3 regions of the Allobosea sp. 10N428 genome follow, and region 3 is predicted to be linked to each of the others. Evidence: riboswitches for the same ligand, from Rfam matches in the RefSeq annotation. Region 3 holds a riboswitch; each other region holds the start of a gene.
What was found. A riboswitch is a leader RNA that binds a small molecule or an ion and turns the genes downstream of it on or off. The one in region 3 is predicted to bind cobalamin.

Region 1 (9,586 bases), on a different contig from region 3:
TGGCGAAGGCGATGCCGAAGCCCGCCCAGCAGGAATTCAATCGCTTCGACTTCACGTAACCCCCGATGCCCGCTCGCCATCCGGCCAGCATGCCGGAACGGCCTTTGCTTCAAGGAGATTTCGTCCCTCGACGTAGTCCGGCGCCTTCGCCAAGGGGCGGCGAAAAACCCATGAGGACTCGCGTCGAGGCGATCACTCGCCTCGATGATTGTCGATATTTCTCAGATTGCTCTGTAATGTGCAATATGCGTTTCAAAAATGGTCACATGTTCTGACCATCGGGAATTCGGGCCGCCTGCCCCCGTGCGGCGCAGCCGAGCCGGGACCAACCGCCTAGGCGACGGGCTGCCGCGACCGGCCGGCCGGTCCCGCGCGGGCCACCAGCAAAGCGCTGAGACCGAGGGCAATTGCGATCAAGGCGAACATGGCCCAGGGGCCCACATGGTGGATCAGCGCGAAGAAGACCAAGGGCACGAAGATCGAGACGAATCGGCCGAGCCCCCAAGCCAGCGATGTCCGCGAGGAGCGCAATGCCGTCGGGATGATTTCGGCCGCGTAGACACCGAGGACGCTTGCATAGATGGCGCTGCACAATGCGAAAGCGATCCCGATCCAGACCAGGACGGCAAACGCGGTCGCCGCCGCGAAGCACAATCCCAGCACGGTCATCGCGACGGCGCTGGCAATAAGGCTCGCCCTTCGGCCGATCCTGTCGATCACAAACGCCATGAGCAGGTTGCCGATCACCGGCCCGAACATGATCAGACCCGCGGCAACGACCGAGTCGCTGATGCTGAACTGCTTCTTGACCATGACGACGCCGCTCATCAGCGGGAAGCCGATCGTCGCCCATGGCGCGAGCGCATAGAGAGCGCACAGCAGGAGCAGGCGCCGGCGGACGGTGGGTGTCCCCCGGTCCTCGGCCGCCGGGGCGACTGCCTGCGCCGGAAGAGGAACGTCGACGGCACGAGCACCTGGACCACCGAAACGGCGCAGGGCCGCCTCTGCCTCGTCGAAGCGACCGGCCGCAGCAAGCCAGCGCGGCGATTCCGGCAGCATATTCAATAGCGCTGCCGCGAGAAACGCGAGGAGCGCTCCGGAACCGAGCGCCCAGCGCCACCCGTCCAGGCCGAGAAAGCTTGGGGACGTGGCGCGCATCAGGAAGATGATGGCGGGCGCACCGAGAAAAGCCATGCCGGCGCAGAGGCAGACCATGGTCCCGCGCAGCCGCGGCGGCATGACATCGGCCAGGTAGGCGGCGATCAGCGGCGGGCACGCGCCGATGCCGAGTCCCGACAGGAAGCGGAAGCCTATCAACGCCACGGCGTCATTGCTCGCCGCTGCGCCGATCGAGCCGATGGCGACGACGAGGAGCGCCGCCTGGAGAGCCAGGCGGCGGCCCGTCCGGTCCCCTAGCAGGCCGAAACCCGGGGCACCCGCGGCCCCACCGGCAAAGATTGCGGCCAGGAACAGGGAAAGTTCCACGCGCGTCATGCTGCGCGGCGGCGCCTGGAATACGACTCCCAGCGCGTTTCCGAGGGCAACTTCGGCGATGTCCGCAAAGAGCGCCAGCGTAGCGACGGCGAAGATCGCCAGCCTCAATCGGCAGAAGGGCAGCGCGTCGAGACGTGCAGCGATCGTCGCCTCCGAAGGCTGCTCCGGAGCGGGCGCTGCCTGCGCCAATTTCCTCAGCATGCCGGTTCGCTCCAGTGGCTGCGCCCCTTGTCGGGGGCGATCATGGTGGCCGGCGGCGCCGCCGCATCTGCCACTCCCGCTGCGGCCTCGAAGGCTGCGCCGATGATGGCGAGCTTCGCGGCTTGAACCTGCGCGTATTGCGCGCGAAAGCTCCCTGAAAGCCAGATCGGGGAGCGCCCGCGCGCGCCGCTCCAGCCCAACCCGCCGAGCGCAGCCGCCGCCGCCAGCGTCCTTCCCGTATGGGTGCGCGACAGGTTGAGCGGCCGGGCCAGTGCCGAGACGGAGGTCACGTCAGTAACCGCCCGTTCCTCGATGGATGCGGTATCGGCGCCCAGCCCGACCATGAGTCGATCCATCAGGCTGCCGCCGTCATCGACCGAAGCGAACACAGCATAGATCGGCGCTGGCACCCGGATCAGCTCACAGGTTAGCAGGCCATCGGCGACCAATGGCTCCATCTCGGCGAGGAGCATCAGGTCGGCCTGCCGCAGGCGCTCGACACGGCCTCGGCCATCGAGCGCATCGAGCGCCGCAAGGTGCAAGGCGTACCACTCGGTGAGTGCCCATAGCGTCGAGGGGCAAGGCTCTACCATTTCGGAGCTGTCGCCGGCGGGCTCGGTCGGCTGGATCAGGCCGTATTGCAGCGCCTCCGCAAAAAAGGCCGCCGCCGTGTTGCGGCTGGCCAGCCCATGGGCCCGCGACGTCTCGACAAATTCGTGCCGGACAGGCCCGGACGTCCGGCGCGGAGGCAGCGGAAATAGCGCGCCAACGCCGCATGCGACATCAGCCAGCGTTGCTGCGTCGCAAATTGCGAGGCCAGGCGCGGCGCTGCCGCCTGCACGCGCACAAAACCGACGGCCAGACGATATATGGCTTGGTCGAACAGCGGATCGGCTAGCAGCCGATCGATCTCCCGCTCCAAAGACAGCCTCCCCCCTGCCGGACGACCCGGCGCCAGCCCCCATCAAGCGCGCACATTTTGCACAACATGATGAAAATTGAGAATACCGGGCGAACCACGATCCGTCGCGCCCCACAGCGCGGGGCGGCCGCGCGTTGGCGCCGAGATCACCTCATCGACGCGATCGGCTTCGGCGGTCAGCCCTGGCTTTCGATCGTGCCGTTGAGCAGCGCCTGGACCATGCTTCGATAGCGCAAATGCAGCCGTTCCGGAGCGATCGGCGGGAGGCTCTGATTGGTGCCCCGCGCTCCGTCGGCGAGAAGCTGTGCGAGGTCTTCAGGGGTCACGTCGCTCCTGACGCGAAGAATGCCGCGCTGCTCGAGTTCGACGATGAACGCCGCCAATTCGGCCTGAAAGGCAATGGCGGAGCCGATCATTAAGTCTCGGCAGCGGCGAAATGCCTGATCATTGATCTCGATCGCATGAGGCGATTTCGCCAGCCGGCGACGGGTGTTCCCGTAGCGAACGTCGAGAAGGGTCGCGAGAATCTCGACTGCGCCCCGCCCTTCCGCGAGCGCAACACGCCCAGCTGCCATGCCGGCCTCGACGGCATTCGCGTTGGCATGCTCGATCAGAAATCGAAACGCGTCTTCCTTATTGCTGAAATAATTGTACAGGGTGCGCCGGGTGACATCGACGGTTTCCGCGATGGTGATCATCGTCAGATGCGCGTAACCATGGTCCAGGAACGCCCGTTCCAGACGTGATACGAGCTCTGCGCGTGTGACCATCTAGATTGCCCGGTTCTCCGCCAGATCATCGGAGTCTGCGATCAGGCGATCTGGCGATTCAGCGTATCGTCTTCTTGTCCCGATTTTCCCGGGAACCGCAATCCGCGTCTGCGACGCACGGCGCTGCGGCGGTGCACATTTGACCTATCTCATATGGATTCTCAGGAAAATCGCTCGACGCGGACGCTCCGTACCGGCTGCCAGGTCTCGATGATGCGCCTTCAGTCCTGCGCGGTGTCGAGCGACAGGCTCAACCCGGAGGGATAGGCTGCGTGGCGCCCGCACCGAGCGACCTTTGAACCATGACGCTGTCGGACCATTTTCCGTAGCGATAGGCGACCGCCGGCAGCAGGCCGACGCGAGCGAAGCCGAAGCGCTCGTGCAGCAGCAACGACGCCGTGTTCCCGGCGTCGATATAGCCGATCATCTGGCGGAAGCCGGCGGCGGCGCAGGCGTCGATCAGGGCCTGCATCAGCAGCCGCCCGACGCCGTGCCCGAGATGCTCGTGATGAACATAGATCGAGTGCTTCACCGTGAAGCGATAGGCCGGGCGTTTGCGGAACAGCACGACATAGGCATAGCCGACGACGTCGCCGCCCCGCGTCGCCACCAGATGCGGCAGCCGGCGGTTGCGCAGGTTCTTGCGCCGGTCGCGCAGATCGTCGGGCTCCGGCGTGCCGGTATCCTCCACGCCGGCCTCGATGCCGCCGCGGATATGCCGGCGATAGATCGCCAGCATCGGCTCGACATCGGTATCGCGCGAGGGGCGGATGAGGATGGGCAGGTCGCTCTCCATGGTTCGTCGCGACCTCAGCCCTGGGCCTGCTCGCTGACGACATAGGTGTGGAGGCGCACCTGGCCGGCGGCATCGACCTCGCGATAGATGCCCTGAATCTCGACATCGAAGCCGGGAAAGGCGTTGAAGCTCGCCTCGAACATCTTGAGGTAGTCGATCATCGGCTTGGCCCGCGCGCAAAGCCTTTCGCCCGGGACGATGGTGGCGATGCCCGGCGGATAGACGACGAAAGGCGTCACCGCGATGCGGTTTTCGATGGCACCGATCGGCAGGTAGTCGACATCATTGCGCACGAGGCAGCGCGCCGCGTCATGCGGCGACATCGCCATCTCCGGCAGGTGCTCGGGCGAGAACTGCCGATTCTGCAGCCTGCTGACGTCATGGTCGCGGAAGAAGCGGTGCATCTCGCCGCAGAGATCGCGCAGCCGCACGCCGGCATAGCGGCCCGGCCGGCGGCGGGAGAACTCGGGGATGGCCTCCTCGAGCAGCGCGTTGTCGTCATGCAGCTTCTTGAAGGCGACGAGACCGCTGATCAGCGTGCCGGCCTTGCTCGCCTCGACGCCCGGCGTCAGCAGGAAGAGGAGCGAATTCAGGTCGTTCTTCTCGGCGACGATCCGGTTCTCGCGCAGGAACTGCGCGACGACCGGTGCGGGAATGCCGTGCTCGGCATAGGTCCCGGTCTCGCGGTCGAAGCCAGGCGTCAACAGGGTCAGCTTGTTGGGGTCGGTCATGGCGAAGCCCGACTCCATCCGCGTGAAGCCGTGCCAGCTCGCATGGGGCGCGAGCTGCCAATAGGCCGGATGGCTTGCGAGCTGGTCGGTCGCGACCATTTCCCAGGCGACATCATGGACGGCGCCCTCGCGCGAGGCGTCGGCGATGCTGACCCGATCCGGCACGAAGGGCTCGAAGAACCAGCGCCGCTCGGGCCTCGTCTCCTTCTCCTCGAATTCGCGCCTGACCGCCCGGATCTTCTTGCGGAGCTCGATGCCGAGCCGGATCGTGTCGTCCCAGAGCACCTCTCCGGAACGGCCCTTCATCATCTGCGCGCCGACGTCGAGCGAGGCGAACAGCGGATAGAACGGCGAGGTCGAGGCATATTGCATGAAGCTCTCGTTGAAGCGCCGGTGCTCGACGCGCCGCTTCTGGCCCCTGATGTGCCGATCCTTCATGTGGATCTGGGACGCCTGGCTGAAGCTCGCGAGCTGCTTGTGCGTCGACTGGGTCGCGATGATGCCGGGGGACTCCGGGCCGAGGCCGGAGAGGCCCATGGCGAAGCGGCCCGCATAGAGCGGATGGAACTTCATGAAGCCGGCCCAGGCTTCGTCGAAGAGGATGTAGTCGCAGAGGTGGCCGATCCGGTCGAGGATCATCTGTGCGCTGTGGATCGTGCCGTCATAGGTGCACTGCTCGACCACCGCGACACGGAACGGGCGCGGCTTCTTCCAGGCGTCGGGGTCCTTGATAAGCGGATTGGTACGGATGCGCTCGCGCAGCGCCTCCTCGTCGAAGCTCTCCCAGAGCATCGGGCCGATCAGCCCCCAGGCGTTGCGCGCGGTCGGGATATAGACCGGAATGCCCCCGGCGATCAGCAGCGCGCCGTGATGGGCCGCCTTGTGGTTGTTCCGGTCGAACAGCACGAGGTCGCCGTCCGAAACCAGCGCGGCGAGCGCGACCTTGTTGGAGGTCGAGGTGCCGTTCAGGACGAAATAGGTCTTCTCCGCCCCGAAAATTTGCGCCGCTTCCTTCTGCGCCTTCAGGGCCGGGCCCTCATGGGTCAGCAGGTCGCCGAGATCGAGCACGGAATTGTCGAGGTCGTCGCGGAACACAGCCTCGCCGAGATGCTCCATGAAGACGCGTCCGATCGGGCTACGGCTGTAGAAGACGCCGCCATTGTGTCCCGGGCAGGTCCAGAGATGGTTGCCTTCCTCGGCATAATCGACGAGCGCGCCGAAGAACGGCGTCTTCAGCGTCTCGGCATATTGCTTGAGACGGCTGATCAGGCTCTTGGCGATGAAGGGCGGCGTCTCCTCCGAGAGAAAGATGTAGCCGTCGATGAAATCGAGCACCTCGACCGGCACGTCCTCGAAGCGCTTGCGGCGGATGAGCAGGATGATCGGGAAGTCGAGGCCGCGCCGGCGCATCAGATTGATCAGCGCGGCAGTCTTGCCCTCGAGTCCCTTCTTGCCCCAATCGACCACCATGCAGCCGATGGCGGCATCGGTCTGGACCGCGATCTCGGCATCTTCGAGCTTGCGCGCCTTGACGACCTCGAAGCCCGAGCGCTCGATCTCCTCGATGATCTGGTTGAAGCGGATCCCTTCGAGATCCTCGGCATCGAAATTCGGCGTCGCGAACAGAAAGGTGAAGCGCCTGAAATAATCCATGCCGTCTCCGCTGGCGTGAACTCACGACACTGAGTGAGTCTTGCGACAATCCGGCGACCAACGATGCAACTGCATCAGCGAGGTCCCGGTGCCCCATCTTTCCCCGGAATTCAGGCCAAAGATGCGCAGCCCCGGCCGGAACGTCGGCTGGCCCCAATCCTGCCTCGCCGGAGACTGTAGCAGATGATGATCTGCTGTCGCTGCAGCGCGCCAACCCGGTTTGACGCGGCCGCATTTCCGCCCTAATCGTCGCCGCGACGGTTCCTTCACGGGATCAAAAGGGAACGCGGTGCGGGCGGATTTCTGCCCCATGCCGCGGCTGCCCCCGCAACTGTAAGCGGCGAGCCTTTCGCCAGACGCCACTGGGACCTCGGACCTGGGAAGGCGGCGTGAAGGCACCGACCCGCGAGCCAGGAGACCTGCCGTCAGCCGTGGTCACACGCGAACACGTTCGGACGGGGTGCGCCGATCGCTGATTAGACTGTTTGCCGCCTCTCGCGCGGCCGATGGGAGATCGCGTTCGCGGTGACGTGCCACTGACGTCAACCGCCCGAGGTCTCCATCGTGAACGTCTTCTCTCCAGCCGCAGGACGCGGCCGCCCGCTGCTTTCCGCCTCCCTTCTCGCCCTCACCTGCTCTGCCCCTGCCCTGGCGCAAAGCGACGCCGGCCCCGTCGCGCTCGACGAGATCGTGGTCAGCGCCACGGGGACGCCGACCCCGGCGCGCGAGATCGCGAGCTCCGTCACCGTCATCACTGCGAAGGAGATCGAGCAGCAGCAGCGCCGTACCCTGCCGCAGGCGCTCGCGACGGTGCCCGGCATGAACATCGTGCAGACCGGCGGGCCGGGCGGCCAGACCTCGGTCTTCATGCGCGGCACCAACTCGAACCACGTCAAGGTGCTCATCGACGGAATCGAGGCCAACGACCCCGCGACTCCCAACCGCTCCTTCGATTTCGGCTCGATGCTGACGGACGACATCGAGCGCATCGAGGTGCTGCGCGGCCCGCAGAGCGGCCTCTACGGGGCCAACGCGCTCGGCGGCGTGATCTCGATCACGACGAAGCGCGGCGAGGGTCCACCAAAGGCAACGGCACGCGTCGAGGCCGGCTCTCACGGCACCTTCAACCAGTCTGCCGGCTTCAGCGGCGGCGACGACCGCTTCAACTACGCCTTCAACGCCGCCCACTTCCGCTCGGACGCGACCGATGTGACGCCGCCGAACCTCGTCCCGCCGGGCCGGCGCATCAACCCCAATGCCTTCGACAACTACAGCTATTCAGGCCGCGTCGGCGCTGCGCTCAGCGACACGCTGACACTGAACTGGATCGGCCGCTATCAAGACGGGCAGCTGCGTTTCACCAGCGACACCGGCTTCCCGAGCCGACCTGCGCCCTATCGCTCGCTGCAGAACTATGCCCAGGCCTTCACCCGCGGCGAGGTCGTCTGGGACCCGTTCGGCGGGCGCTTCGTCAACACCTTCGGCATCTCCTACACCAACCAGGACCGGGCGACGCGGACGGCGAACGGAACGACCGGCATCCTCGGCCTGCCCAACGCGAATCTGGGCGAGCGCACCAAGCTCGACTGGCGCGGCAATTTCGAGATCGCCAAGGGCCACAACCTGCTGATGGGCCTGCAATACGAGCGCGAGCGCCTGGATACCACGGGCCTCGTCGCCTCCAACGGCAACAAGGCGGGCTTCCTCGAATATCAGGGCAATATCCAGGACCGCTTCTTTCTGGTGGCCAATATCCGACGCGACGACGACGACAGCTATGGCGGCCACACCACCTACCGCATCGCCCCGGCGCTGATCATCCCCGGCACCGAGACCAAGCTGAAGGCGAGCTACGGCACCGGTTTCAAGGCGCCGACGCTCAACGAGCTCTTCGTCGACTATCGCCCCGGGTTCAATTTCCATGGCAATCCGAACCTGAATCCGGAAGAAAGCCGCGGCTGGGATGCCGGCTTCGAGCAGCCGCTTTTCGACCGGAAGCTGCAGTTCGGTGCAACGTGGTTCCAGAACGACATCGACAACCTGATCGTCACCAACGCCACCTTCGATTCCTATGCGAATGTCGGAAAGGCCAGAACCAAGGGCGTCGAGGCCTTCGCCGCGCTGGAGATTTCGCCACAATTCCGCATCCGCGCCGACTACACCTTCACCCTCGCCAAGGACGAGATCGCGCGACAGGAGCTGCTGCGCCGGCCGCGACACAAGGCGAGCGCAACCGCGACATGGACGCCGACCGACAAGCTCACGCTCTCGGCGACGCTGCTCTATGTCGGCTCCTGGGTGGACGGCAATCGCGACTTCTCGGTCGCCCGAATGAACGCGAAGGGCGCGACGCTGGTCAATCTCGCGGCCGAATACAAGGCGACCGACAAGCTCACCGTGTTCGGCCGCATCGACAATCTCTTCGATAAGCGCTGGGAGAACCCCGTCGGCTTCCTGGTTTCGGGCTTTGGTGCCTTCGGCGGCATCAAGGTGGCCATCGGCGGCTGAGGGCGCGCCGCGCCCGGCGCGATTTGCGCGTCCTTTGCCATGGCGGCCTCCGCCGCCATGGCAATCGGCGTTGCGCCGGACGATGGCACACGCGACCGCTACGCCCGGCGCGGGCTGCCGCGAATGCGCCGGTCGGTTCAGCGCTTCTCGATCTCCGCCAGATAGGTCCGCATAGCCCATTCAGGCCCGTGCCAGGAGGCGCTGCCCTTGCCCTGCAGCTCCGGCGCGTCCTTCCAGCCCGGCTCGATGCCGGTCATGTCCGGCAGCAGATGGGCGATGCCCTTGTGGCAGTCGATGCAGGTCTTCTCTCCGGTGACCAGGAAGCGGCTGTGGATCTCGGCCGCCCGGCGCGTCTGCTTGGTGAAGTCCATCGCGACCGAGGAATGGCAGTTGCGGCATTCGAGCGAGTCGTTCGCCTTGAGCCGCGCCCATTCGTGCTTGGCGAGCTCGAGCCGATGATTGAGGAACTTCTCGCGCGTCGAGATCGTGCCGAAGATCTTGCCCCAGACTT
Region 2 (9,586 bases), on a different contig from region 3:
CGCCATGGCGCGGGCGATGTCGAGATGCGTGTCGAAGCTGTTCTGCTGCCGCAACTGCACGATATCATCCACCGCGACGCCGCCGGGGCCGAAGCCGGAGGGATAGCGGGCCAGAAGCTCGGCCCTCAGTTCCGAATAGGTTTTGCGGGGAGCCGCCTGCGCCTTGGCGGCGGTGTTCGTCCCGCGATGTCCGGCGACTGGGTCGAAACCGATCACATCCATTGCGAAAGCCCTCTCGTTTGATAAGAATGACTCACACAATATTCGCTATTGCTGCAGCGCAAAATGATTGAAAATGTGAAATAATGCGAACGGCATAGGACCTGTTTGCGAATTTTGCGAATGGAACTTGCCTATGAAGAAGGTCTTTGCGGGCGTCCGCCTCAAGCGCCTGCGCGAAGAGCGCGGCTTGACCCAGCTCGCGCTCGCCCAGGCGCTCGAGGTGTCGCCGAGCTATCTCAACCAGATCGAGAAGAATCTGCGCCCGCTGACCGTCCAGGTGCTGCTGAAGATCAACGCGGTCTTCGGCGTCGACGTCCAGCTCTTCTCGGAAGGGGATGAGGCGCGGATGGTCGCCGACCTGCGCGAGGTCTTCGCCGATCCGGCCAATGGCGATTCCGTGAGTGTCAGCGAGATTCGCGAGGTGGTGGAGAACATGCCCGCGCTCGGCCGGGCGGTCGTCGCCCTGCATCGGCGCTACCGCAACGCGCTGGAGCGGGCCGATGCGATGGCGGGGGAACTCGGGCTCGGCAGCGGCGGCGAGGCGACCTTCCGGGCGCTGATGCCGCATGAGCAGGTGCGGGACTTCTTCTACGCGCACCACAATCATTTTTCCGAACTCGACGAAGCGGCGGAGCGCATCTTCGATACGGCGGATTTGAAGGTCGGGCAGGTAGCGGAGGGGTTAGCCCGCCGCCTCGATCGCCGGCATGGCGTCCGTATCCAACTCTCCAACGACATGGCGGGGCAGGCCCAGCGGCGCTATGATCCGAAGGAGCGCCGACTTCACCTTTCGGCTCTCCTCGATCCCGGACAGCGCGCCTTCCAGATAGCCACGCAGATCGGCTTCCTGGAAATGGAGGAGGCGATAGGGCGGCTGGCCGAGGAGGCTGCGGCCGGGGCGGCGGAGGTGCACGCGCTCGCCCGCATTGGCCTCGTCAATCATTTCGCCGCGGCGCTGCTCATGCCCTATCGCACCTTCCTCGATGCAGCGGAGGCCGAGCGCTATGATATCGACCGCCTCGCCCGGCGTTTTGGTGTCGGCTTCGAATCCGTCTGCCACCGCCTGTCGTCGCTGCAGCGGCCGGGGGCGCCCGGCGTGCCGTTCTTTTTTGTCCGGGTCGACCGGGCCGGCAATATCTCCAAGCGGCAATCCGCGACCGATTTCCACTTCTCGCGGGTGGGCGGAACTTGTCCGCTCTGGAACGTCTACGAAGCCTTCGCGCAGCCCGGGCGCATTCTGACGCAGACCGCGCAGATGCCGGACGGGCGGACCTATCTCTGGATCGCCCGCACCGTGAACGATGCGGTTGGCGGCTATGGCGACATCGGCAAGACCTTCTCGATCGGGCTTGGCTGCGATATCCGCCATGCGAGCCGCCTCGTCTATTCGAAGGGGCTCGATCTGGGCGACCCGAGCGCGGCGACGCCGATCGGCGCCGGCTGCAAGGTCTGCGAACGCTCGAACTGCCCGCAGCGGGCTTTCCCGCCGATCGGCAAGCCGCTCGCCATCGACGAGCGCATGCACGGCTTCGTGCCGTACAATGCCGTGTAAAGCCCATCATACTGGACGCTGTGGTATGCCTTCCCGGCCGAAGGCGGCGATGATCGAAAGCGCGAATGAAGGGCATAGCGACCTATTGACACCGGAACGGCGTTGACCACTAGATCTGGTGGTCGATGGTCTCTCGAATCGCAAGATCGAGAGCTAAGAGGGAACCCGGTGAGACACCGGCGCTGCCCCCGCAACTGTAAGCGGCGAGTTCGCGTCCACGATTGAGTCACTGAGACCGCAAGGTCTTGGGAAGACGGGACGAGAGCGCTGACCCGCGAGCCAGGAGACCTGCCGCGACACCATGAACGTCCACGGGCGGGGTGTCCCGGTGGTGCGCTGGCAGGTCACGATCCTCGAGGTCGTGCGCCCTTTCCAAGCGTCCGCTCTGGCCTTTGCCCCCAACATTTGGGGTTGATGCCGATGTCTCTTTCTCTCGAAGCCGAACGGCCTGCCGCCGTTTCCCTTGCCGTGAATCCTTCGGAGAGGAAGGCACCCGGCAGTGAACCCGGATATCAAGTCATCCGGCGCAACGGCGCGGTGACGCCGTTCGACCCTTCGAAAATCTCGGTCGCGCTGACCAAGGCGTTTCTGGCGGTCGAGGGATCGAACGCCGCCGCTTCGCGTCGTATCCACGAAGCCGTCGCGGAAATGACCGAGCAGGTCGTTGCAGGACTGACCCGCCGCGCCGCCACCGGCCGCACCTTCCATATCGAGGACGTGCAGGATCAGGTCGAGCTCGCGCTGATGCGCGGCGAGCACCACAAGGTCGCTCGCGCGTATGTCCTTTATCGCGAGGAGCGTGCCAGGGAGCGGGCAAGGGCGGTTGCCGAGACGCAGCCTGTCGCCTCCGCGGCGCCCTTGCTGCACATGAAGCTCGCCGACGGGACGCTCGTCCCGCTCGACGCTGCCCGCTTGGAGAAGGTCGTGCGCGAGGCCTGCGCGGGTCTCGACGGCGTCTCGGCCGAGCCAATCCTGACGGAAGCGCGCCGCAACCTCTATGACGGCATCTCGCTCGACGAACTCGCGCTGGCACCGATCCTGGCCGCGCGCACCTTGATCGAGAGCGAGCCGAACTACGCCAAGGTCTCGGCCCGCCTCCTGCTCGACAAGCTCCGCCGCGAGGCGCTGAGCTTCGTCCGCGGCAGTGCCGAGCAGGCGACGCAGGAAGAGATGGCCGCCGGGTACGGCGAGTACTTCACCGCTTATCTCAAGACCGGCATCGAGAACGAGCTGATCGATCCTGAGCTCGGCCGTTTTGACATTTCCCGCATCGCGGCTGCGCTGAAGCCCGAGCGCGATCTCCAGTTCGACTATCTCGGCTTCCAGACGCTCTACGACCGCTATTTCCTGCATGTCCGGGGCAACCGCTTCGAGCTGCCGCAGGCCTTCTTCATGCGCGTCGCCATGGGCCTCGCCATCCGCGAGATCGATCGCGAGGCGCGGTCGATCGAGTTCTACGATCTGCTCTCATCCTTCGATTTCATGGCATCGACGCCGACGCTGTTCAACTCGGGCACGCTGCGTCCGCAGCTCTCCTCCTGCTTCCTGACCACGGTCGCCGACGATCTCGACGGTATCTTCAAGGCAGTGAAGGACAACGCCCTGCTCGCCAAATATTCCGGCGGGCTCGGCAATGACTGGACGCCGGTGCGGGGCTTGGGCGCCCATATCAAGGGCACCAATGGCGAGAGCCAGGGCGTGGTGCCGTTCCTGAAGGTCGCCAACGACACCGCCATCGCCGTCAACCAGGGCGGCAAGCGCAAGGGCGCGGTCTGCGCCTATCTCGAGACCTGGCATGTCGACATCGAGGAGTTCCTCGATCTCCGGAAGAACACCGGCGACGATCGCCGCCGGACCCACGACATGAACACGGCGAACTGGATTCCCGACCTGTTCATGCAGCGGGTCGAGGCCGGCGGTGACTGGACGCTGTTCTCGCCGGATGAGGTGCCTGACCTGCACGATCTCTATGGCAAGCCGTTCAAGGCGGCTTACGAGGCCTATGAGGCGAAGGCTGCCAGCGGCGAGATCAAGGTCTTCAAGCAGATCAAGGCTGTCGATCTCTGGCGGCGCATGCTGACCATGCTGTTCGAGACCGGCCATCCCTGGATCACCTTCAAGGACGCCTGCAACCTGCGCTCGCCGCAACAGCATGCCGGGGTGGTGCATTCCTCGAACCTCTGCACCGAGATCACGCTCAACACCTCGGCCGACGAGGTCGCGGTCTGTAATCTCGGCTCGGTCAACCTCGCCGCGCATGTCACGGCGGAGGGGCTCGACCGGCCGCGGCTGGCTCGGACGGTGACAACCGCGATGCGGATGCTCGACAACGTGGTCGACATCAATTTCTACACAATCCCCGAGGCGCGCCGCTCCAACCTGCGCCATCGGCCGGTCGGGCTGGGCCTCATGGGCTTCCAGGATGCGCTGCAGACACTGCGCTTAGCTGCAGCGTCCGAGGATGCCGTCGCTTTCGCTGACTCTTCGATGGAGGCGATCAGCTTCCATGCGATCTCGGCCTCGGTCGATCTCGCCGCCGAGCGCGGCCGCTACCCGAGCTTCGAGGGTTCGCTCTGGTCGAAGGGCATCCTGCCGATCGACTCGCTGGATATCCTCTCAGAGGCCCGCGACGGCGATGTCGAGCTGGATCGCTCCGCGACCCTCGATTGGGAGGGCCTGCGCGAGCGGGTGAAGACCACCGGCATGCGCAACTCGAACACGATGGCGATCGCGCCGACCGCGACGATTTCCAACATCGTCGGTGTCTCGCAGTCGATCGAGCCGTCCTATAGCCAGCTTTACGTCAAGGCGAACATGTCGGGCGACTTCACCGTGGTGAATGCCGGGCTCGTCCACGACCTGAAGGCGAGGGGGCTCTGGGACGAGGTCATGGTCTCCGACCTGAAATATTACGACGGCAAGGTCAGCCAGATCGATCGCGTCCCGGCCGATCTCAAGGCGCTCTATGCGACCTCGTTCGAGATCGATACGAGCTGGCTGATCAAGGCGGCGGCGCGCCGGCAGAAATGGATTGATCAGGGGCAGTCGCTGAACCTCTACATGGCCCAGCCCTCCGGCCGGAAGCTCGACGAGGCCTATCGTCTGGCGTGGCGGCTCGGTCTGAAGACGACCTATTACCTGCGGGCGCTGTCGGCGACCCATGTCGAGAAATCGACCCTGAAGGGTACCGACGGCAAGCTCAACGCCGTCTCTGCCACCATGCCGGTTGCCGCGAAGGCGGCCCAGCCGATCCTCGTCGATATCCCGCTTGAGAACGGCATGGCCGTGCCCAACGCTTGCTCGATCGACGATCCGACCTGCGAAGCCTGCCAGTAACGGCCGCCTTCATCGCAATCCGCGTCATTCTCGGGCGAAGCGAAGCGCAGACCCGAGAATCTCTGTCCGAACGAGGCGCCGGAGCCTCCGTGTCATGAGATGCTCGGGTCAAGCCCGAGCATGACGCCCCGCACTCCATTGAACGGAACATCCCATGCTCGACTGGTCCGACACCAAGCCGGCGACCCCGGCCGACCCCGCCATCCTGACCAACCCATCGCCCGCGCCCGATGCCACCGGCCTCGGCGAGATCGACCGCAATGGCGGGCGCGTCACGGTCGACGAGAAGCGCATGATCAATGCGCGCGCCGACGTGAACCAGCTCCTGCCGCTCAAGTACAAATGGGCCTGGGAGAAGTACCTCTCCGGCTGCAACAACCACTGGATGCCGACCGAAGTCTCGATGCAGGCCGACATCGCGCTGTGGAAGTCGAAGGATGGCCTCAGCGAGGACGAGCGGCGCATGCTCAAGCGCAATCTCGGCTTCTTCGCGGCATCCGAGAGCCTCGTCGCCAACAACATCGTGCTGGCGATCTACCGCCACCTCACCAACCCGGAATGCCGGCAGTATCTGCTGCGCCAAGCCTTTGAGGAGGCGATCCACACCCACACCTTCCAGTACATCGTCGAGAGCCTGGGCCTCGACGAGGGTGAATTATTCAACATGTACCGCGAGGTGCCCTCGATCACCGACAAGGCGGCCTGGGTGCTGAAGCACACGCAGAGCATCGAGAACCCGGAGTTCTGCACCGGCACGCCGGAGAACGACCAGGCCCTGCTGCGCGACCTGATCACCTTCTACGTGATCTTCGAGGGGATGTGGTTCTACACCGGCTTCGCGCAGATCCTCTCGCTCGGCCGGCGCAACAAGATGGTGGGGATCGCCGAGCAGTACCAGTACATCCTGCGCGACGAGTCGATCCACCTGAACTTCGGCATCGACGTGATCAACCAGACCAAGATCGAGAACCCGCATCTCTGGACCAAGGCCTTCCAGGACGAGGTGCGCGGCATGCTCCGGGAAGCCGCCGAGCTCGAGGCCGCCTATGGCCGGGACACGATGCCGAGGGGCTTCCTCGGACTGAATGCAGCCCTGTGCGAGCAGTACATGCACTTCATCGCCAACCGCCGCTGCGCCCAGCTCGGGCTGACGCCCGTCTTCGCCGAGACCGAAAACCCGTTCCCCTGGATGAGCGAGGCGATGGACCTCAAGAAGGAGAAGAACTTCTTCGAGACCCGCGTGATCGAGTACCAGAACGGCGGCGCGCTGAGCTGGGAATGAGGATGACCGGCGAGGCGGCCTGATATGGCGGCGCCGACGAGCCGGCCATCGAGCGCATCATCGCGGAACACGGGCTCGGAAGCGAACCAGCGGCGGAACCGAGCGGGCTCGCATCGGCGGCGCGCCGAGCTTCCCGATGCCCCGGGGCTCGCCTGAGCGGATCAATGCGCTCCTGGTCAACTGCGAGCGGAGAAGCCGACGCAAGTTCCTGTCGGCCTGCGACCGCAAAGCCATTTGATCTCGGCCGCGTCGGTGATATCGAGGCATCGGAGGTCGATGCCTTGAGCCATCGCAGCGGATCTGATGTCAGGAGCTGGGTCGCGATTTTCGCGGCCTATCTGCTCGTGATCCAGGCCCTGTTCGCGGGCTTCGCCGCCGGTACATACGCCAACGCGCTCTCGTTGGACCGCACGCTCGCGTTGACGCACTGCGCGCCGGGCGGCGATGTGCAGACGGGAAGCGACCATGACAAATCGCAGAACCACGCCGGCATGAGCTGCTGCACGGCCGGCTGCCCAATGCTCGCTGGAGCCGATCCGGCCCAGCCGGAATTCCAGCTGCTGCTGCACCGGCCGGTCGATCAGGTCGCCTTTGCTCGCCGGCTCGACCGGCCCGTCGGATTCCTGTCCGACCATTCTCCCGCGAATCCGCGCGCGCCTCCGGCTATCGTCTGAGCCGCCGTCCGGCGCTCTGAGCGTCCGCGACGGCTGACTTCAGCCTGCCGCCGGCCGTTGTGACGCGCTTCATAGCCCGATCCGACGCCGGCACGGCGCGGATCCGGTGCCATGCCATCCCATACCCCGGCTCGCCTCGCGGGCTGCTTCGCGACAGGCGCGCTCGCAGCCGCCATCGCGCTCATCGATGATGTCCTGGGCGGACGCGAGCGGCCACTTGCCGCCGCCGGGCTGCCGCATGGCGCATCGCTTCCGCACTGTCGTTCCCCGCTTTTCCCAATCCGGCGGGCTGCCAGCCTGTCGCAAACCGGCCGACGAAACGGCCTCAATCAGCAAGGGCAAGCATCATGAAATATCTTCTCGCAGTGGCCGGCCTCATCGCTGCCGGTCCGGCTTTCGCGCATATCACGCCTGAAGGCCCCTCAGCCGCCCTCGGCTCGACCTACAAGGCGGTGCTCCGCGTACCGCATGGCTGCAAGGGCGCGGCGACGACCAAGGTCCGCGTCCAGATCCCGGAAGGCGTCATCGCCGTGAAGCCGATGCCGAAGCCGGGCTGGACCCTCGAGACCGTCAAGGGCAAGTACGACAAGTCCTACGACTACTACGGCACGCCGACTTCCGAGGGTGTGAAGGAAGTGGTCTGGAGCGGCGGCAAGCTGCTCGACGAGCATTACGACGAGTTCGTCCTGCGCGGCTATCTGACCAAGGATCTGAAGGCCGATACGACGCTCTATATGCCGGTCGTGCAGGAATGCGAGGGCGGCGCCGTCGAGCGCTGGATCGAGATTCCGGCCGCCGGGAAGGTAGCGGACGATTACAAGTTCCCGGCGCCGGGCGTGAAGCTCACCCCCGCGAAGTGACCGCTTGGCGGCGGGGCGCATCCTGCGCTCCGCCGCGAGGATTCGCCATGTCAGTCCGATTCCGCCTCTATTTGCTGTTGCTTCTCCTTGCTCTGGTTGGCGCCGGGGCGCCCGGTCTCGCCTGGGCGCATGCGGCGCTGAACCGTGCCGTTCCGGCCGATGGCAGCGTGCTCATGGCTCCTCCGGGGCAGATTGATCTCGTTTTCAGCGAGCCGGTCTCGCCGCTTGCGCTGAGGCTGTTCGGGCCGGATGGCGCAGCCCGCATACTCGATCGCTTCGCGCTGAAGGACGGCACGGTCGTGATCACTGCTCCGGCCGGACTGGTGAGCGGCACCTACGCGCTGAGCTGGCGCGTCGTCTCGGAGGACGGCCACCCCGTCGGCGGCACGTTGGTGTTTTCGATCGGTGCGCCCAGCAGCACGGCGCCCGAGACCGGCGAGCAGTTCGATACGAGCGTGCGAATGCTCGTCTGGCTGAGCCGGCTGGGTCTCTATCTCGGATTGTTCCTCGGCTGCGGCGCCGCTGCGAGTGGGGCATGGGTCGGCCCGCTCCCCGGCCCGGCGAGGCGCTTCGCCACCGTCATGACCGTGCTCGGCCTGATCTGCGTGCCCGCCGCTTTGAGCGCGCAGGGCCTCGACGCGATGGGGGCTTCGCTCGTTGCCTTCTTCCAACCGGCGATCTGGAAAGCCGCGGCGTCGACCAGCTATCTCTGGACCGCCGTCGGCGCGGCCATGGCCCTGGCCATCGCCTTCGTCGGAATCCAGCTGCGTGGAACGGCGGCGGGCGTAGCCGGGCTTCTCAGCGCATTGCTGGCCGGGGTTGCCCTCGCGAGCAGCGGCCATGCCAGCGCCGCCCATCCACAATGGCTGATGCGTCCTGCCGTGTTCCTGCACGCGAGCGCGATCGCCCTCTGGACAGGCGCGTTGCTGCCGCTGTCTCTGGCCCTGCGGATCAAGGCAGGTCGTGGCGCACTGCGGCGATTTTCCTCCGGAATTGCGATCGTCGTCGCCGCGCTTCTGCTCAGTGGATTCGTTCTGGCCGTCGTGCAGGTCGAAACGCCTGCGGCGCTGCTCTGGACGGCTTATGGCCGCGTCCTGCTCGCCAAGCTTGCCCTTGTCGCCGTGGCCTTCACGCTGGCCGGATTCAATCGCTGGCGCCTGACGCGGCGGACCGAGGCCGGCGACCTCATCGCCGCACGCGTCATGAGGCGTGTCATCGCTGCCGAGCTTGCTGTGCTGGTCGCGGTCCTGGGCACCGCTGCGCTCTGGCGCTTCACGCCGCCGCCGCGCTCCATTCTGGCGGCGCAGACGCAGCCAGCCTTGGTCCATATCCACACCATGCAGGCGATGGCGGACGTCACCGTCTCGCCCGGCCGGGTGGGACGGGTCTCGGTCGATGTTGTGCTGATGAACGGCGAGTTCGGTCCGCTGCCCGCCAAGGAGCTCAGCCTCGGCTTCAGCAACCCCGCGGCCGGGATCGAGCCGATCGAGCGGCGCGCGCGTCTTGGGGAGGACGGCATCTGGCGGGTGGATGAGCTGAACCTGCCGGTGCCTGGCCGCTGGGAGGTCGAGCTCGAAATCCTGATCTCCGACTTCGAGATGCGCCGGATCAAGGACGCCGTCCTGATCCGGCCATGAGTTTCAAACCGCGGACGACAGGA
Region 3 (9,586 bases):
GCGATCAGATACATCACATCGATGAGGCCGAATTCGCGGATCATCGCCTGACGAACGCCCAGTAGTAGATGCCCGCGAACAGGCCGCGGAAGGCAATCGCGAGCCCGAGATAGAGCACGCCGATGACGGTGTAGACCTCGAAGTCGCGGAAGGTGCGCGACTGCACGATCGAGGCCGCGTGGAAGAGGTCCTCGACCGAGATCTGCGAGACGACGCTGGTCGCAAGCATCAGCAGCACGAACTGGCTGGCGAGCGCCGGGAACATCGCCTTCAGCGCCGGAAACATCACGACATAGCGGAAAACCTGCAGGCCGGAGAGACCGAGCGAATGGCCGGCTTCGACCTGCGCCTTGGGCACGGCCTCGAGCCCGGCGCGGACGATCTCGGTGGTATAGGCGCCGAGATTGACGACGAGCGCGATGATCGCGGCGGTGAAACCGTCGAGCCTCAGGCCGAAGCTGGGCAGGCCGAAGAAGATCAGGAAGAGCTGCACCAGCAGCGGCGTATTGCGGATGATTTCGACATAGCTGCCGACGATCCGGCGCAGCCAGGCCGGGCCATAGACGCGGGCCGCCGCGCAGGCGATGCCGATGACGAGGCCGCCGATCATCGCCGCGGCGGACAGCAGCAGCGTGACCCAGACGCCGTCGAGGATCGATTCCCAGGCCGCGAAAACGTCACGGAACTGCAGGCCATATTTCATGCCCGGCCGCCTTGCGGCTGTCTCGCAGCGTTGTTCGAACGCGCGATATGATCAGGCCACCGCACCATCCGCCTCCCCTTTACGAGGAGGCTAGGTTTGTTTCTTATTTGATGTCAAGCTTCATATATGAAACAGGAAGATATGAGCGACCTGCCCGACTCCGAGAACGGAGACAAAAGTTCCTACGCGGCGCCCGCGCTGGAGAAGGGGCTCGACATCCTCGAGCTCCTCGCCGAGGTCGGCGAGCCGCTCTCGACGCGCGAGATCGCCGAGCGCCTCGCCCGCTCGAAAAGCGAGATCTTCCGCATGGTCTTCGTGCTGCAGCAGCGCGGCTATCTCGCCCGCGAGGCCGGCACCGACCGCCTCGCCCTGTCACGCCGATTGTTCGACCTCGGCATCCGCACGCCGGGCGGGCGCCAGCTCACCTCGATCGTGCTGCCGCTGATGGAGCGCTTCAGCGAGGATAGCGGGCAGGCCGCGCATCTCGTCGTGCTGAGCCGGGCGCAGACCGTGGTGCTCGCGACCACCTCCGGCCATCTCGACGCCAGCGTCATCGTGCGGCCGGGCTATGGAAGGCCGGCGCTCGATGCGAATTCGGGCCTGCTTATCCTCGCCTTCCAGAGCGAGACCCGGCGCCGGCAATTGATGAAGGAGGCCTCCGAGGCCGACCGCGACAAGCTGGAGAGCGACGAGACCAATCGCATCCTCGCGGAAATCCGCGCCACCGGACATCGCGTCGCGCCGAGCCGCGACATCATGGCGGTGACCGACATCGCCTGCCCGGTGATCGGCCCGAGCGGCCATGCCGAGGCGGCGATCCTCGTGCCCTGCCTGCAGCGGCACGGCATCGCGACCGATGAAGCGGCGATCCTGCTCGCGCTCAAGGCCTCCTGCCGGGAGGCGGGTTCGCAGCTCTCGCTCTGAGAAAGTCCCGATTGAGAACGCCGTTGCGACCAGCGCGAGAGGCCTTGACGGTCGCAGTCTTCGGGTGATCCCCTCCTGCCGAAACAATGGGCTTCGCGTGGCTGCCGACAGCACCGATTCCCGGTCGCCGCCGTTCAAACCATCAGGAGATCGTCATGGAGATCATGCGCGCGGGCTCGCGCCCATCCGGAAAAGGACCGGCCGACTGGTTCACCGGATCGGTCCGGATCGACCCGCTGTTCAATCCGCATGCGCCGGAGCGCGTGCAGGGCGCGAGCGTCACCTTCGAGCCGGGGGCGCGGACGGCCTGGCATACGCATCCCCTCGGCCAGACGCTGATCGTCGTCAGCGGGGTCGGCCGGGTGCAGCGCTGGGGCGGTCCGATCGAGGAGATCCGGCCCGGCGACGTTGTCTGGTTCCCGCCCGGCGAAAAGCACTGGCACGGCGCGGCGCCTTCGACCGGGATGACCCATATCGCCGTTCAGGAAGCCGAGAACGGCAAGGTCGTGGAGTGGCTGGAGCAGGTCTCCGACGACCAGTATGGCGGCTGATGGCCGGCATAGTGGGGCGAAACGATGAAGCCTGAGCTCTCCAGCCTCCTGCGCGAGGCCCGCCACGTTCTGCTCGACACTCCGACGCCGCTTCAGCGGCTGCACCGTTTCGAGGAGAAGCTCGCGCGGCCCGGCATCTACGCCAAGCGCGATGATCTGATGCCGATCGCGCTCGGCGGCAACAAGCTGCGGAGCCTTGAATACTGGCTGGGGGACGCGCTGCGGCAGAAGGCCGATATCCTCCTGGTCGGCGGCGGCGCCAGCTCCAATCTCTGCCGTCTGACGGCCGCGGCGGCCTCGCTCGTCGGGCTCGACTGCCTCGTCCTGCACAATGCGGCCGACACGCAGGAGAACCGCCAGGCCTCCTTCCTCAACCGGCTTTTCGGCGCGGAGTTGCGCTTCCTCGGACCTGTCGATGAAAGCCAGCGCAACGCGGCGCTTGCAGCGGCCGCCTCAGAACTCGCCCGGCAGGGCCGGACGCCCTACATCGTCGGCGATCCCGTGCTGGGCGCGATGGGTTATGTCCGGGCCGCCTTCGAGCTTCACGAGCAGTCGCAAGGTGAAGAAGCCCCGATCAAGCATGTCTTTCTTGCCGGCTCGATGGGGCCGACCGAGGCTGGCTTCCTCTTCGGCAACGCCCTGCTGGGGCACCCCTTCCGCATCCATCTCGTCAGCGTCGAGTATGCGCTGACGGAGCTGGCGGGGCGTGTCCGGGCGATCTACGAGGGCCTGCGGGAGCGAACGGGGCTCGACGTCGACTCGCTGGAGGCCGCGCCCCTGCATTATCACATGGGCTATCTCGGCGACGGCTGGGGCGCCCCGACTCCGGCCTCGGAAGCGGCCATCCTGAGCTTCGCGCGCACCGAGGGCATCCTGATCGAACATGTCTACACCGCGAAGACCTGCGCCTGCTTCCTCGAGCGGCTTGCCGATGGAGGGATTGCCAGCGGCGAGCCCGCTTGCATTCTCCATACCGGCGGCACCGCCGCGCTCTTCTCGCAATTCAGCCTGTTCCGGACGCTGACCTAACGTCGTATCGCTTGACGGGCTTCGGCACCGCTCTATGGTGCCGCTCGATCGAGGTTCTCCGGGTCACGCCCGGAGCTAAGAGGGAATTCGGTGAGGCGCTTCCCGCGCCAATGCCGAGGCTGCCCCCGCAACTGTAAGCGGCGAGCCCTCCGTCCATCGTCCACTGGCGCCCTGCGCCGGGAAGGCCGGGCGGATCAGGCGTCGACCCGTGAGCCAGGAGACCTGCCGCGATCGCAAGGCGTCTTTCGGGCGGGGTGTTCCGGAGGGGTGCGCGTCGGCGGCCGGCTCCAGAGCTGCGCCTTCCGGCCGTATCCATCGAAGCTCCCCCGCCTCATCTCGGAGAGCGATGAATTCCATGTCCATGATCTTCGGCCGGGCCGCCACAAAGGCCGCGACACGCTTGACGCGTCCACGTCGTGCGACCTATGAGAAATGCAACATTGTTACATCTTGTGAACATCGCGCCGAAACCTCCCGGTTTCGCCGACGCGGTGCCCGCGTCAGCCCGGTTGCCCGCATGCGTCCCGCCTTTTCGCTGCTGCCCGCCCTCTTCGCCGCCGTAGCCGGCCTTGTCCTGTTCGCCGCGCCGGTTGCCGCAGCGCCGACGCAATATCCGCTGACGCTGGAGAATTGCCGGGAGACCATCACCTTCAACGCCGCGCCCAAGCGCGTCGTCGCGATCGGCCAGACCCAGACCGAGATTCTCTACGCGCTCGGCCTCGGAGACCGGGTGGTCGGCACCGCCGTCTGGTTCTCGCCGGTGGCCAAGCCCTACGAGGCTATCAACGCCAAGGTGAAGCGCCTCGCCGACAATGATCCGAGCTTCGAGGCGGTGGTCGGGCAGGAGCCCGATCTCGTCACCGCGATGTTCGAATGGCATGTCGGGCCGAACGGCATCGTCGGCAAGCGCGACCAGTTCCACAAGGTGAAGGTGCCGACCTATGTCTCGCCGACCGATTGCGTCGGCAAGGATAATTCCGGCCCCGGCGACGGCGTGCGCAAGCAGATGTTCTCGATGGAGCTGGTCTATCGCAACATCCGCGAGTTCGGGCAGATCTTCGATGTCTCCGACCGGGCCGAGACGCTCGTCGCCGAGCTCAAGGCGCGCGAGGACAGTGCGGTCGAGCAGGTCGCGAAGCTGAAAGCGCAGGACGTCCCCGTCGTCGTCTGGTTCTCCAGCAAGGACATCAAGGGCGACGGCTTCATGGCCGGCAGGAACGGCGTGCCCGCCTATATCCTGTCCAAGCTCGGGGCGCGCAACATCATCACCACCAATGAGGAATGGCCGCTGGTCGGCTGGGAGAGCATCGCCGCCGCCAACCCGGCCGTGATCGTCACCGTGAAGATGGACCGGCGCCGCTTCCCCGCCGACGATATCGAGAAGAAGCTCGCATTCCTGAAGACCGACCCCGTTGCCAGCAAGCTCGACGCGGTGACGAACAACCGCGTCGTGATCATCGACGTGGGCGCGACCCGCGCGGGGCTCGATACGGTCGATGGGATCGAGACGCTCGCCAAGGCGATCGCCAGCTTCGGCCTCACCCCTTGAGCCACGCCGCCCACGGCCCGAACTGGCCGGCGCGGATCGGCATCGCGCTCCTCTCGCTGATGGCGCTCACCGTCTCGGTGGCGCTGGCGGTGACAATCGGCGAGATGGCGATCCCGTTCGATGTCGCACTCAAGGCGCTCGGCAACGGGTTGTTCGATCTCGGCCTGCCGGTCGGCGCGATCCAGCAGGGCGTCATCTTCGACTACCGCCTGAGCCGGGCGCTGATGGCGGGGCTATGCGGCGGGGCGCTGGCGCTGTCGGGCGTGATCCTGCAGGCCCTGCTGCGCAACCCGCTGGCCGAGCCCTATATCCTCGGCATCTCGGCCGGCGCCTCCACCGGCGCCGTCGCGGTGCTGATCCTCGGGGTCGGCATCGGCGGCATGGCGGTCAGCCTGTCGACCGGGGCCTTCATCGGCGCCTGCGCGGCGCTTGCCGTCGTCGCGCTGCTCGCGGCGGGGGCCGGCGGCGCGAGCGACCGCGTCATCCTGGCCGGCGTTGCCGCCTCGCAGCTTTTCAACGCCGCGACCGCAACCATCGTGACGACCCTCGCCAGCGCCGAGCAGGCGCGCGGCGTGATGTTCTGGCTGCTCGGCAATTTCGGCGGGGTGCGCTGGCCTGATCTGTGGATCGCGACCCCGGTCGCGCTGATCGGCTTCGGCGTCTGCATGCTGCACGCCAAGGCGCTCGACGCCTTCGCCTTCGGCGCCGACGCCGCGGCTTCGCTGGGCGTGGCGGTGATGCGTGTGCGGATCGTCCTGTTCGCGACGACCGCCGTGATGACCGCCGCGATGGTCAGCATCGTCGGCACGATCGGCTTCGTCGGCCTCGTCATCCCCCATGCCGCGCGCTTCCTCGTCGGCTCGGGCCATGCCCGGCTGCTGCCGGCCAGTCTCGTCATCGGCGCCATCTTCATGATCCTCGCCGATATCCTCTCGCGCGTGCTGGTGCCGCAGCAGGTCCTGCCGATCGGCGTGGTCACCGCGCTGTTCGGGGCACCGGCCTTCGCGCTGATCCTCTACCGCGCCCGGAAGCCGGCATGACGCTCGCAACCCAAGATGTGCGCTGGGGCGCCGCCGGACGGATGATCGTCGACGGCGTGACGCTTCATGCCGCTCCCGGCCGCATCCTCGGCCTGATCGGCCCCAACGGCTCGGGCAAATCGAGCCTACTCCGGCTGCTCTGCCGATTGCGCAACGTGGCGAGCGGCGTCGTGACGCTCGATGCGCGCGACATCGCCGCCGTGCCGCGCCGCGAATTGGCGCGCCGGCTCGCCTTCGTCGAACAGCAGGCCACGACCGAGATCCAGCTCTCGGTCTGCGACGTGGTGCGGCTCGGCCGCACGCCGCATCGCGCCGCGCTCGCCTCCTGGGCCGCTGCGGACGAGGCCGCCGTCAACGAGGCGCTCGCCCGCGTCGGGCTCGCCGAGAGGCACGAGCAGCTCTGGCACACGCTATCGGGCGGGGAGCGCCAGCGTGTCCACATCGCCCGGGCGCTGGCGCAGGAGCCGAGCGAGCTGATCCTCGACGAGCCGACCAACCATCTCGACATCCAGCACCAGCTCTCGATTCTGACGCTGATCCGGCGGCTCGGCATCACCTGCATCGTCGCGCTGCACGATCTCAACCTCGCCGCGCTGTTCTGCGACGAGATCGCGCTGCTGCATCACGGGCGCCTGCTGGTTGCGGGCGCTCCGGAATCTGTGCTGACGGAGGAGACGATCCGCGAAGTCTTCGGTGTCGCCGTGGCGATCCGGCCGGGCACCACCGGACGCCGCCATATCGAGTATCTGGTCGATCTGGAGCGCGGCGAAGCGGGCGCGTGACGGCCGGCACCAATATGCCACAGGTCTTGCACCCCGCTCACGAGCCGGAGGTCTTGCCTCCGGGATGCACAGCCTCTTCGGCATAGCGCGCGACCAGCTGCTTCTGGATCTCCGTCTCCGGCCCCGAGCCGGCGGCGGCGATGGCTGCGACCGCGTCGGCACCACTCAGGCCGAGCGCAACCAGGATACAGGTCGCGACCATGCCGGTCCGGCCGATGCCGGCGGCGCAGTGAACAAACAGCTGCCTGCCCGCTTCGAGATCGCGAGCAGCCTGTTCGGCGAGAGCCTTCAGGCCGCCGCCATCATCGGGAACGCCGAAATCGCCGATCGGGAAGCATGTGACGGGGATGCCGAGGTCGGACTGCCGCGCGGCGTAGTCCGGCGCCTTCAGCTCGATCTCCTCGAAGGGCGTCAGGCAGATGATGCGGGCGATGCCTTGCCGGGCCAGATCGGCCAGATCGTCCCCCAGCGGCCGCAGCCTGCCCGGCATCGGCCCGAGCCAGAGGCCACCGGCGATCGCCGCCGGCAGGTCGACGCGTCGCATGAAACCCGTTCGGGTGCTGATCATCGCAGCCTCCCCTGCTTATCGCTCAGGCGAGCAGCGCCTTCGCCTGAACAGCCATGACCTTCTCCTCATTAGCCGGGATCACCAGAACCTTGAAATCGCCGAGGAAGGTGAGGCGATCGAGGATCGCGCTACGGACCGGCGCGGCATGTTCGCCGATGCCGCCGGTGAAGACCAGGCCATCGATGCCGCCCATCGCCGCCGCCATCGCCGCGCTGAACTGCGCGACCTTCAGCGTGAAATAATCGAGGGCGAAGCGCGCGCGGGGATCGTCGCTGTTCAGCAGTGTCTCGACGTCGTTGGAGAGGCCGGAGAGGCCGAGCAGGCCGGAGCGCTCATAGAGCGCGTTCGAAACCTCCTCCGCATTCATGCCCAGGCTCTGGAACATGTAAAGCACCGCTCCGGCGTCGAGCGCGCCGCAGCGCGTACCCATCGGCAGCCCGTCGAGCGCCGTCATGCCCATGGTCGTGTCGATGCTGCGGCCATCGCGGATAGCGCAGAGGCTCGCGCCATTGCCGAGATGGGCAGCAACGACGCGGCCGGCATGGAGGTCGGGATGCCGCTCGGCCAGCACCATCTCCAGCCATTGATAGGAGAGACCGTGGAAGCCGTAGCGGCGGATGCCCTTGTCGCGCAGTCCCTGTTCGAGCGCGAAGTTGTGGGTCAGCGCATCGTGCCGGGCATGGAAGGCCGTGTCGAAGCAGGCGATATTGGGCACGTCGCCCATCAGGCGCCAGGCGGCGGCGACTGCGGCGAGGTTGTGCGGCTGATGCAGTGGCGCCAGCGGCGAGAGCGCCTCCAGCGCGGCAAAGATCTCGGGCGTGACCACGACCGGATCGACATAGCGCTCGCCGCCATGGGCGATGCGGTGGGCGACCGCCTGCATCCGCCAGCCATCGTCATGGCGGTCGACGAAGGCGAGGACGGCGGAGAGCGCCGTATCGTGGTCGCAGGCCTGCGGCAGCGCGATGCGCTCGCGCGGGCCGTCCGCGAGGCCTGCATCCATGGCCGGCTCCGGCTCGCCGAGACGCACCGCCTTGCCGCGCGCGAGCACGCTAAGGTCGTCGCTGCGGAAAACCTGAAATTTCAGGCTGGATGAGCCGGCGTTGAGGACGAGGATGGTATCGATCACTTGAGCCGCCCCGTGCGCCGCGCATCAGCCAGAAGAACCGCCAGGACGCAGGAGAGTAGGCGCGCCCGCAGATTGTCGGCCCGGCTCGTCAGGATGATCGGGACACGCGCGCCAAGCACGATCCCGGCCGCATCGGCGCCGCCGAGGAAGGTGAGCTGTTTGGCCAGCATGTTGCCGGCCTCGATCTCGGGCACGAGCAGGATGTCGGCATGGCCGGCAACGGCCGAGACGATGCCCTTCTCCTTCGCCGCTTCCGCGCTGATGGCGTTATCGAAGGCGAGCGGCCCGTCGACGATGGCGTCGGTGATCTGGCCTCGATCAGCCATCTTCGAAAGCGCGGCAGCATCGAGCGTCGCTGTCATGCGCGGGTTCACGGTCTCGACGGCCGCCAGCACCGCGACCTTCGGCAACTCGTCGATGCCGTTCAGCGCGACATGCCAGAGATTGACGGCGTTCTGGACGATGTCCGCCTTGGCGGCGAGATCGGGCGAGATGTTGACCGCGGCGTCGGTGATGATGAAGGGCTTGGGATAGCTCTCGATGTGCATCACGAAGGCATGGGAGATTCGCCGCTCGGTCCGCAGGCCGGAATCGGCGTGCACGACCGCGCCCAGCAGTTCGTCGGTGTGCAGCGAACCCTTCATCAGAGCCTCGAGCTCGCCGGCGGCGGCCAGCGATACCGCCTTCGCCGCCGCCTGATGGCTGTGCTCGGTGTCGATGACCTGCCAAGGCGAGATGTCGATGCCGGCCTCCTGCGCGGCGGCATGGATGCGCGCGGCCGGGCCGATCAGCACGGGATCGATGAGCTGCTCGGCCACCGCGTCGGCCACCGCCGCGATCACATTGGCCTTGACGGGATGCACCACCCCGGTCCGCACCGCCGGGAGATCCTCGCAACGGCCTAGCGCGAGGCGGAAATATTCGGTGGAGGTTAGCGTCGTCATGGCACCTCTCTAGCTCTGCGCGGCGATCCAGCGGGCGATTCCGGGCCAGGTTTCGCCAAGCGTCTTGCGGCCCATGAACAGGCCGATATGGCCGCCGGGCACCAGCTTCTTCTCGATCTTCTTCTTCGGCGTGCCGACGAGGTCCTCCGCCGCGAAAACCTGCTCGTGGGTGGTGATGTCGTCCCCGGCGCCAGCCAGGAGATAGACCGGACAGGTCACGTCCTTCAGGCTCAGGCGCCGGCCCAGCCCGACGAACTCGCCCTTGGCGAAGCGGTTGTCCTTGAAGATCTGCTCGATGGCCTGGAGGTAGTAGACGCCGGGCAGGTCGAGCGGGTTCTCGTACCAGGCCGCGAAGGTCTCGGTCCGG

Region 1: another riboswitch for cobalamin. It lies ahead of AC1DDA_RS03105 (TonB-dependent receptor plug domain-containing protein); the one in region 3 lies ahead of AC1DDA_RS14545 (ABC transporter substrate-binding protein).
Region 2: another riboswitch for cobalamin. It lies ahead of AC1DDA_RS20270 (ribonucleoside-diphosphate reductase subunit alpha); the one in region 3 lies ahead of AC1DDA_RS14545 (ABC transporter substrate-binding protein).

What each region holds. Positions count from the first base shown of each region.
Region 1 is NZ_JBFTIC010000001.1:669,358-678,943, forward strand. Features, by position in the region: gene AC1DDA_RS03070 (invasion associated locus B family protein) at 1-55, opposite strand, end outside; gene AC1DDA_RS03075 (MFS transporter) at 334-1,602, opposite strand; gene AC1DDA_RS03080 (hypothetical protein) at 1,689-2,288, opposite strand; gene AC1DDA_RS03085 (hypothetical protein) at 2,324-2,617, opposite strand; gene AC1DDA_RS03090 (TetR/AcrR family transcriptional regulator) at 2,794-3,387, opposite strand; gene AC1DDA_RS03095 (N-acetyltransferase family protein) at 3,638-4,183, opposite strand; gene AC1DDA_RS03100 (Orn/Lys/Arg family decarboxylase) at 4,198-6,567, opposite strand; cobalamin riboswitch at 6,810-7,008, shown strand; gene AC1DDA_RS03105 (TonB-dependent receptor plug domain-containing protein) at 7,132-9,075, shown strand; gene AC1DDA_RS03110 (cytochrome c3 family protein) at 9,213-9,586, opposite strand, start outside.
Region 2 is NZ_JBFTIC010000007.1:27,132-36,717, reverse strand. Features, by position in the region: gene AC1DDA_RS20280 (isocitrate lyase) at 1-222, opposite strand, end outside; gene AC1DDA_RS20275 (short-chain fatty acyl-CoA regulator family protein) at 356-1,774, shown strand; cobalamin riboswitch at 1,883-2,084, shown strand; gene AC1DDA_RS20270 (ribonucleoside-diphosphate reductase subunit alpha) at 2,195-5,110, shown strand; gene AC1DDA_RS20265 (ribonucleotide-diphosphate reductase subunit beta) at 5,265-6,392, shown strand; gene AC1DDA_RS20260 (hypothetical protein) at 6,674-7,066, shown strand; gene AC1DDA_RS20255 (YcnI family copper-binding membrane protein) at 7,411-7,926, shown strand; gene AC1DDA_RS20250 (copper resistance CopC/CopD family protein) at 7,974-9,563, shown strand.
Region 3 is NZ_JBFTIC010000004.1:92,073-101,658, forward strand. Features, by position in the region: gene AC1DDA_RS14520 (amino acid ABC transporter permease) at 1-44, opposite strand, end outside; gene AC1DDA_RS14525 (amino acid ABC transporter permease) at 41-703, opposite strand; gene AC1DDA_RS14530 (IclR family transcriptional regulator) at 845-1,627, shown strand; gene AC1DDA_RS14535 ((R)-mandelonitrile lyase) at 1,783-2,178, shown strand; gene AC1DDA_RS14540 (1-aminocyclopropane-1-carboxylate deaminase/D-cysteine desulfhydrase) at 2,203-3,207, shown strand; cobalamin riboswitch at 3,242-3,451, shown strand; gene AC1DDA_RS14545 (ABC transporter substrate-binding protein) at 3,725-4,756, shown strand; gene AC1DDA_RS14550 (FecCD family ABC transporter permease) at 4,816-5,796, shown strand; gene AC1DDA_RS14555 (ABC transporter ATP-binding protein) at 5,793-6,578, shown strand; gene AC1DDA_RS14560 (protein-tyrosine phosphatase family protein) at 6,616-7,146, opposite strand; gene AC1DDA_RS14565 (acetate/propionate family kinase) at 7,169-8,275, opposite strand; gene AC1DDA_RS14570 (bifunctional enoyl-CoA hydratase/phosphate acetyltransferase) at 8,272-9,219, opposite strand; gene AC1DDA_RS14575 (alpha/beta fold hydrolase) at 9,229-9,586, opposite strand, start outside.